DNA from 2 places in the Pseudofrankia inefficax genome. Region 2 is predicted to be linked to the other one. Evidence: riboswitches for the same ligand, from Rfam matches in the RefSeq annotation. Region 2 holds a riboswitch; the other holds the start of a gene.
The links. A riboswitch is a leader RNA that binds a small molecule or an ion and turns the genes downstream of it on or off. The one in region 2 is predicted to bind S-adenosylmethionine.
Positions count from the first base shown of each region.

Region 1: linked by a shared signal. The riboswitch ahead of thrC (threonine synthase) and the one ahead of FRAEUI1C_RS15280 (aminotransferase class V-fold PLP-dependent enzyme) in region 2 are both predicted to bind S-adenosylmethionine.

Region 1 covers NC_014666.1:175,561-180,134, reverse strand. The annotation lists gene FRAEUI1C_RS00710 (alpha,alpha-trehalose-phosphate synthase (UDP-forming)) at 1-830, opposite strand, end outside; gene FRAEUI1C_RS00705 (HAD hydrolase family protein) at 973-1,794, opposite strand; SAM riboswitch class I at 2,054-2,115, shown strand; gene thrC (threonine synthase) at 2,360-3,643, shown strand; gene groL (chaperonin GroEL) at 4,246-4,574, shown strand, end outside.
Region 2 covers NC_014666.1:3,707,017-3,711,590, forward strand. The annotation lists gene FRAEUI1C_RS15265 (NADP-dependent oxidoreductase) at 1-19, shown strand, start outside; gene FRAEUI1C_RS15270 (sulfatase family protein) at 348-1,868, opposite strand; gene FRAEUI1C_RS15275 (TetR/AcrR family transcriptional regulator) at 1,870-2,562, opposite strand; SAM riboswitch class IV at 2,879-2,994, shown strand; gene FRAEUI1C_RS15280 (aminotransferase class V-fold PLP-dependent enzyme) at 3,022-4,574, shown strand, end outside.

The DNA.
Region 1 (4,574 bases), 3.5 Mb from region 2:
ACACCGTCGATCTCGACCTCGTCGCCGAGCAGGACGCGGGCGCAGTCCCGGAACGCGGTCGCCCAGCGGGCGGTGAGGAAGCCGAGCCGGTCGGCCCCGAGCATGCCGCCGATCACGGCCCGGGACACCCGGTCCGGCAGGATCCGGAAGTAGTCCGGCGGCGCCCACGGGGTGTGGGTGAAGTGCGAGATCCGCAGGTCGGGGCGCAGCTTGCGCAGCAGGCCCGGGACCAGCGTCAGGTGATAGTCCTGGATCAGGACGGCCGCGCCGTGGGCCGCGTCGAGGGCCAGCGCGTCGGCGAACATCGCGTTGTAGGCCTCGTAGGCCTCCCAGTCGCGCCAGAACGCGGCCCCGAAGCTCGGCTCGCTGGCCGGGGCGAACAGCAGGTGCAGCACGAACCACAGCGTGCGGTTGGCGACCCCGTTGTAGGCCCGGTCGAAGACGACCCGGTCCACGTCGAGCATCCGGATCGCGGCGCCGCCGGTGTCGAAACCGGCCCGATCGAGCCGGCCGTCCGGTGCCACCCGCACCGCCCGCCGGTCCGCGTCCGACAGCGCCGCGCACACCCAGACGATGCCGGACGGCGGATCTTCGGGGTCGGTCTCACCGCCCTCGGCGGCGTCGCCCTGCCCGGCCGCGGCCGCCGCCGCGTCCCGGATCACCTCCTGCATCCCGCTCACCAGGCCGCCGCTGCCCCGCCGGGCCAGCAGCGCGCCGGAATCGGAAAGGGAGAACGCGACCGGGCCTCGGTTCGAGGCGACCAGCACCCGTGCGGTGCCGGCGGCCGCCGGATCGGGCCCCGCCAGCACGGCTCGGGTCAGGTTTGGCACACACGGCAGAGTAGACCTGTTGACCGCGTCACATGACCAGGTCGGCGCCGATCGGCCGCGCAAAAATCCGGCCGCGGTCGCCGACCGAAAGTTGCCGGTGCACCGCCGCGGGCAACATCCAGACCACGGCCCCGGCGGCCCGTCAGGACGTGGCCGCCAGCGGAGCCCGACCGGCCACGGCAGCGCGGATGGCGCTGGCCCAGCCGAGGGTGACCGCCTCCTTCTCGACCACGACGTTGTCGTAGGAGGTGAGCAGGGTGGGGATGTCCGGGTGCCGCAGGGCGTTGGCGACCAGGTGCATCCGGCCGACGAAACGGGCCATCGTCAGGTCGCTCGCCGAGTCGCCGATCGCGATCGCGTCCGCCGGGTCGATGCCGCGCCGCCTGAGGTCCCAGGCGACGGCCTCGCCCTTGCCCACCCCTTCGGGCACCAGGTGGTAGACGTGCGGGTTCACGCCCAGGCCCGGCATGAGGTGCGGAGCGATCAGCCCGTTGTCACGCATCGAGAGCCAGTCGAAGCCGGCGTCGCGCAGCCAGGCGTCGGCGGTCGCCACGTCGACCTTGCCACGCAGCATCACGTCCAGCTCGCGGCCCGTGTGCCACGGGGTGTGCAGTTCGAGCCGGCCGGGGTTGGCCGCGATCAGCTCGTGCAGCAGCTCCTCGGGCACCTGGGTGTAGCTCTCCGGCATCGCGCCGCGCAGGATCTCGCTGCTGCGGCCGTGGTCCCAGCCGACGATCGCGCCGAGCTCGCCGATGAAGCCGTCGGCCCCGAAGATCGCCGCCGCCTCGACGAGCTGCGGTCTGGTCCGGCCGCTGACCAGCACGAGCGTCAGGCCGGCGGCATGCAGGTCGACGAGCGCCTGCGCCGCCTCGAGGGTGTGGGATCCGTCCTCGGCGACGAAGAACGAGCCTTTCGGGCCGACCATGGTTCCGTCGAGATCGGTGTAGACGGCACGGATGCTCACGCGCGTGGCTCCTCCTGGCAGCCGGTTGCCGCGCGATCAGCTCATCCGCCGCGCGGTGTCCGGCCTGGTCCCTGCAACGTCCGGCAACCCCGAGTCTTTCCGAAGTCGGGTCCCGGGGGACTCCATCATCGGGTCCTGAGCCACCCCGGCCGCCGCCCGGACGTGCAGTGGGACGCAAGCCGCATCACACCCTGTGCGCCCAAAAGGACGATGCGCGGGGGGTGGCGGCGGTCTACAGTACGGACACACAACTGAACATGGCTCATCCAGAGGGGCAGAGGGAACGGCCCAGTGAAGCCCCGGCAACCGAGCGGATGAGCCTGCTCGCTGATCCCTTCGGGGATCAGCTTCGCCACAGCCGCGATGCCTGCCCGGGGGGCGACCCCCGGACCGCCGGTGTCGCGCTTCGCGCGACCAAGGTGGTTCTGACCGAGCCGGTCAGCCGATCACCTGATGGGCGCGGCCCAGTCTTGTTGGGGGTGGTCCACGGCAGGCTCCCCGCGGCAGGTGCCAATTCCGACCCGAGGTGCCACCGCCGGCCCCGGGAAAGATGAGGAGATCAGCGATGACTCTTGCGCCCGAGCGCGCCGCCCAGTCGGGCTCCACGACCGATGACGCGAACCCCGCGGTCTCGCTTTCCTGTCGCCACTGTGGCGCGACCTACCCGCTCGGCCCGCAACACGTCTGCTTCGAGTGTTTCGCGCCGCTGGAGATCGCCTACGACGAGGACCGGCTGCGCCGGGTGACCCGCGCGTCCATCGAGGCCGGTCCGCAGAACCTGTGGCGCTACGTCGGCCTGCTGCCCGCCGGCCACGACCCGGCCCGTCGGGTATCCCTCGGCGCCGGCTTCACCCCGCTGCGTCCGGCGCCGCGGCTGGCCGCCGAGCTGGGCATGAAGACCCTCTGGGTCAAGGATGACAGCGCGAACCCGACGCACTCGTTCAAGGACAGGGTCGTCTCCGTCGCGCTGTCCGCCGCCCGTGACCTGGGCTTCACCACCGTCGCCTGTGCGTCCACCGGCAACCTCGCGCATTCGGTCGCCGCGCACGCCGCCCACACGGGCCTGCGGTCGATCGTCCTGGTCCCGCACGACCTGGAGGACGGCAAGACCGTCTCGACCGCCGTCTACGGCGGCACCCTTGTCGCGATCAAGGGCAACTACGACGACGTGAACAAGCTGTGCAGCCAACTGGCCGACGAGTACGAGTGGGCGTTCGTCAACGTCAACGTCCGCCCGTTCTACGCCGAGGGCTCGAAGACGCTCGGCTACGAGGTCGCCGAGCAGCTCGGCTGGCGGCTGCCCGCGCAGGTGGTCATCCCGATCGCGTCCGGCTCGCTGCTGACCAAGGTCGACAAGGCGTTCCGCGAACTGGGCAAGCTCGGCCTGGTCGAGCCGACGCCGTACAAGGTCTTCGGCGCCCAGGCCGCCGGCTGCAACCCGGTCGCGGCGGCCTTCGAGCGCGGCGTCGACACGGTCTCCCCCGTCCGCCCGTCGACGATCGCCAAGTCGCTCTCGATCGGCAACCCGGCCGACGGCCCCTACGCGCTCGACGTCGCCCGCCGCACCGGCGGCGCGATCACCGACGTCACCGACGACGAGATCATCGAGGGCATGCGCCTGCTCGCCCGCACCGAGGGCATCTTCGGCGAGACCGCCGGCGGCGTGACCGTCGCGAACCTGCGCCGCCAGCTGCGCGAGGGCCTGCTCGACCCCGACGCCGAGACCGTCATCTACAACACCGGCGACGGCCTGAAGACCCTCGACCCCCTGGTCGGCATCGCCGGCCCCACCGCGACGATCCCCCCGACCTTGTCCGCCTTCGAGGCCGCGGGGCTGGGCGACGACTGAAGGCACCACCGCCGCTTCTGCCCTGCTGGCGTGAGCGCGTCGCTCCGGCGGCCTCGTGGCCGCCGCACGTCTCAGGGCAGAAGCAGCGATCCACTACCGGCCAGGCGAACACGCCAGTCGACGTGATCGCCGTTTTGGCCCTCTAGCGGTCATTACCCCGGCCTGGTCACAACCACCAGAGAGCTAACTCACGATCACGGCCCCTCGACGCCAGCGCCAGCTGGTAGGACGGTCTCGGGGCTCGCCTGCACGGGGAGCGAGCTTGCACTCACCGGGGTCGAGTGCTAAACAGGGGACTGGCACTCAGGTAAGCTGAGTGCCAGCAGGCTGAAACGACGAGGTCACGATCAGGGACGCCTTGCTCGTTGCCCCAGGGCAACTTCGCAGGGTTCCCGCGTCATGCTGGCCCAGGGGGGAGACCCCCTGGAACGCCCGGTGCACTCGCTTGCACGAGCGCCGGGAGTTCCCCAGGAATGCCTGGGAGGTCTGTGCGCTCGCTTCCGCGGGTGCTCGTGCGCGGGTCGTGGCGTGATCGTCCGTCGCGGGCGTCGTTGTGGCCAGGCCATCACACTGCCATATCCCTGTGGGAGGACTCCGACACCATGCCGAAGATCATTGCCTTCGATGAGGAGGCGCGGCGCGGCCTGGAGCGCGGCATGAACCAGCTGGCCGACGCCGTCAAGGTCACGCTTGGTCCGAAGGGCCGCAACGTCGTTCTGGAGAAGAAGTGGGGCGTACCCACGATCACCAACGACGGTGTCTCCATCGCCAAGGAGATCGAGCTCGAGGACCCGTACGAGAAGATCGGTGCCGAGCTCGTCAAGGAAGTCGCCAAGAAGACCAACGACGTCGCGGGTGACGGCACCACCACCGCGACGATCCTGGCCCAGGCGCTGGTCCGCGAGGGGCTGCGCAACGTGGCCGCCGGCGC
Region 2 (4,574 bases):
GATCGTGCTGATCCCCTGACCGGGCACCGGGCCCGCGACAGGTCCCGTGGCCTCGCGGGCGGAGCGCGTCAGACGGCGGACGGCGGCGCGACGGCGGCAGCCGCGCCAGTCCGGCAGAGTCCCATGATCGCCGTTTCGGCCCTCCCGTGGTCGTTCCCGGCGCCATTTGGCGACCACCAGAGGGCCGAAACAACGATCATGGACGCACTGGAACTGCCAGGGCCGCGGTCGGGACGTACTGGAACTGCCAGGGCCGTGATCATGGACGCGCTGGGACTGCCGGAGCCGCGGTCCGGGGTGCCCTGGAGTGGCACCCGGACCGGCGGCGCGGCTGTGGGAAGAACTGGTCAGACGGGGGCCTCGACGGTGAGCTTCGGGTCGTGGGCCGGTGGGAGGTTGTCGCGCAGGTCGGTGACGAGGTCGTCGCGCAGCGACCGGGTGGCGGGGTCGTCCCAACGGTTGTGCCACTGCAGCGGGTCCTCGGCCAGGTTGTACAGCTCGCCCTCGGTCCCGTCATAGCCGCCGCCGGGCTCGTACGCGGTGACGAGCCAGCCGTCCCGGAACATCGAGCGCAGATGCAGATCCTCGGTGGGGAACTGGCTGTCCCACTCGGTGATGACGCGTTCCCGGCCGGTCCCGTCGGTCTTCGGCAGCGCCCTGCCCTGCACCCACTCGGGGACCGGGAGCCCCGCGATCTCGCAGAACGTCGGGGCGAGGTCGAGCTGGCCGACCGGGTCCTCGACGACGGTCGGGGTGACCCCGGCCGACGGCGCCGGCCGCCACACCAGGGGCAGCCGCATCAGCGCGTCGCAGTGGTACGGGCCCTTGAACAGCAGGCCGAAGTCGCCCTGCAGCTCGCCGTGGTCGGTGGTGAACAGGACGTCGGTGTCGTTCGTCCAGCCGCGCTCGTCGATCCGGCGCAGCACCCGGCCGACGGCCTCGTCGATGAGCTCGTTCTCGACGTGGGTGAAGGCGTTGACCTCGCGGACCTGGTCGTGGGTCATCAGGGCCGGGACGAACTCGGTGGGACCACCCTCCAGGTTCGGGTGCGAGCCGTCGTAGAAGGCCAGCCAGTGCGCGGGCTTGCCTTCGAGGATCTTCCGGGTGGCCTCGGGGGAGCCCGGATGCCCGGCGGGCAGGTCGAGGTCGCGCCAGTTGACCCGGCCCAGCTCCGAGGCGGGCGGGTCCCAGGGGTGGTGCGGGTCGGGGAAGCTGATCCAGCAGAACCAGTCCTCGTCGGCGTCGAGGCTGTCGAGCCAGGCGATCGCGCGCTCGGCCACCCAGTCGGTGTGGTACAGCTCGCGCGGCACCGGATTGACCTTCACCTGGGGCGCTCCGGTGTCACCGCCGCCGGCCGCGTTGAGGCCGCCGTTGGCGAAGAGCTGGTAGAAGTCCTGGGCGTGGTTGCCGGGATGCTCGTGGATCATCTTCCCGTAGTGCCACAGGGGGAGAGGCCCATGCATCGCGAGCTCCAGGTGCTCGAAGCCGCGGTGCGGGCCGGTCGAGCCGTCCCGGGCCAGCCGGTTCTCCGGCCAGCGGCCCTCCAGGTCGAAGCCGGGCTCGAAGTGCGCCTTGCCCAGCAGGGCCGTGCGGTACCCGTTCGCGTTCAGGTACGCCGCGATGCTGGGCGCGTCGGCCGGTAGCGGGACACCGTTGGCGTAGACGCCGTGGGTGCGCACGTACTGGCCGGTGATCATCGTGCTGCGGGCCGGCATGCAGACGACGTTCTGGTTCATCGCGCGGCGGTAGTTGAGTCCGGCGGCGGCCAGCCCGTCGACGACGGGCGTGCGGGCGACGGTGCCGCCGTTGCAGCCCAGCGCGTCGTAGCGCTGCTGGTCGGTGGTTATGAAGAGGATCTTGCGTCCCATGTCAGTGTTCCTTCGACGCTGGTGCCCGGCTCACGCGTGACCCGGACGGCAGGGTGCTGGACTGCTCGGTACTGGACGGCGGGGCGCCGGGCGGCAGGGTGCTGGACGGCGGGGCGTTGGACGGCGCGGTGCCGGATGCCCGGGTCAGGAGTGGCTCGATCAGGGCCGTCAGGGCGGCGCGGGCCGCGTCGACCGGCAGGTCGCGGCGCAGCAGGTCCCACATCTCCCAGCTGGCGGCGGTCTCGATGCCCGCGGCGCCAGGCTGGCCGACGGCGGAGAGCTCAGGGTTCAGCGCGCGGCGTAGGTGCCGGCGCAGCACCCCCCGGCTGTCGTCGAGAAGCTCGGCGAGTAACGGCGAGCTCGACTCGAGGCGCACCGCGACCCGGCGGACAGCGCTGATCTGTTCGAAGAGCTCGGCGCGCTGCCCGAGGGCGGCGGCGAGCCGCTCGGCGAGCGAGCGGCCCGGTTCCGGCGGCGTCAGCAGCGACCGCCACAGGTCGGCCCGCGACCGCGCCGCCTCGGCCAGCAGGGCCTCCAGGCTGGGGAAGTGGTGGAACACCGAGCGGGGCGCGAGCCCGGCCCGCTGCGCGATCTCGTGGGCGGTCGGAAGCGCTCCCCGCTCCGCGACCAGCGTGAGCGTCGCGTCCACGATCGCCTTCCGGTTGCGCGCCCCCCGCGCGTTGCGACCGTCCATGTCGGCCATCCTGAACCTAGTTGCACTCGAAGTGCAACTAGAGGCGCGGGGGGCGGTCCACCGGTCGCGCCGGCGCCGAGTCGGCACTCCCGTCGGTCATGATCGCCGTTTTGGCCCTGGGGTGGTTGTGGAAACGCCCAGGTCACGACCATGCGAGGGCTGAAACGGCGATCAAGACCAGCCGGATCGGCGCTAATTCCCACTAAGTGGGTGGGAAATCTGCTAGCGTCGTTGACACCGCCCGCGGCGACGTACGCGCGCCAGGTCGGGCCGTCGTACGGCGGCAGGTGAGACAGATCAGTTAACGTTCGAACCAGGTCAAGAGCGCCAGCGCAAGCCCGAGCTCGCTGGCCGGCAACCCTCCTCCGCGGTGGGGTGCCCCTCGGGTAGAGACCAGGCCGCGCCGGGATGTCCGGCCGGCAAGCGCGGACCCTTCCAGGGTCCCGGGACCCAAGGAGTATGGCTGTGGCGCGCCCTCAGTCCGTTCTCGATCGATCCTTCACTCCAGCCGCCACGGCTGGCACGGGTGGCACAGCCGTCGGCGGGGGCGACGCGGCCGGCCGCGCGGGCGACCCGGCCGCGGGCACGGGCGCTCCCGCGGGCACGGGCGCTCCCGCCGGCACGGCCGACCTCGCCGCCGGCGCGGGAGCCGTGCCGCTGCTGCCGGTCGTCGGCGGTGACCTTGACATCCCGCTGGTCGGCGGGGGCCGGACCCGGCACGTGAACCTCGACTACGCGGCGAGCGCGCCGAGCCTCACCAGCGCCGCCGACGAGGTGGCCAGGCTGCTGCCGTACTCGGCGAGTGTCCACCGGGGCGCCGGCTTCGCCTCCCAGGTCTGCACCGCCGTCTACGAGGACGCCCGCGCGGAGGTGGCGCGGTTCCTCGGCGCCCGCCCGGACGACACGGTGATCTTCACGCGCAACACCACCGACGCGGTGAACCTGCTGGCCCGCGCCGTCGCGCACCTGCCTGAGGGGCCTGGGCGGGTGGTCGTGCTCGACCTGGAGCACCACGCGAACCTGCTGCCCTGGTCGGCGCAGCACCGGGTCGTCGTGCCGGTCCGCTCGACCCTGGCGGGGACGCTCGACGCGCTCGCCGAGGCGCTGCGCGCCGAGCCGACGGCGCTCGTCGCCGTGACCGGCGCCTCCAACGTCACCGGAGAGCGGCTGCCGCTCGCCGACGTCGTCCGGCTCGCCCAGGCCCACGGCGCGCGGGTGTTCGTCGACGCCGCCCAACTCGCCCCGCACCGCCGGATCGACCTGGCCGTGCTCGGTGTCGACTACCTGGCGCTGTCCGGGCACAAGCTCTACGCGCCGTTCGGGGCCGGCGCGCTCGTCGGGCGGGCCGACTGGCTGCGGCTCGCGCCGCCGTACCTGGCCGGCGGCGGCGCCGTCCGCGACGTCAGCCTGCGCCCGCCGACCGCCGTGCCGTCGCCAGACGAGAACGGGCCGTCGCCAGCCGAGAACGGGCCGCCGTCGCCGGAGGTGACCTGGGCGGACGTTCCCGCGCGGCACGAGGCCGGGACTCCGAACCTTCCCGGCGCGGCGGCACTGGCCGCCGCCTGCCGGGCGCTCGCCGCGCTGCCCGCCGGGGCGCTCGCCGCCCACGACGACGCGCTGCGGGCCCGCCTCGAAGGTGGCCTCGCCGGCCTGCCCGGAGTCCGGGTCCTGCGGCTCTGGACCGACGCCGACCGCGACGACACCGGGAACGCCGACACCATGGACAGCGATACCCGAGACGGCCACACCGGGGACACGGCCCCGGTGGGGGTGGTCGCGTTCACCGTCGAGGGCCGCGACCCGGACGCGCTCGCCGCGTACCTGTCGGCGGAGCACGGGATCAGCCTGCGCGCCGGCCGGTTCTGCGCGCACCCGCTGCTGGGCCGACTCGGCGCGTCCGGCGGGGCGCTGCGGGCCAGCGTCGGCGTCGGCACCACGGCCGCCGACGTCGACCGGCTGCTCACCGCGGTGCGCGAGTACCTGACGACCGGCCCGAGCTGGCGCTACTCCCG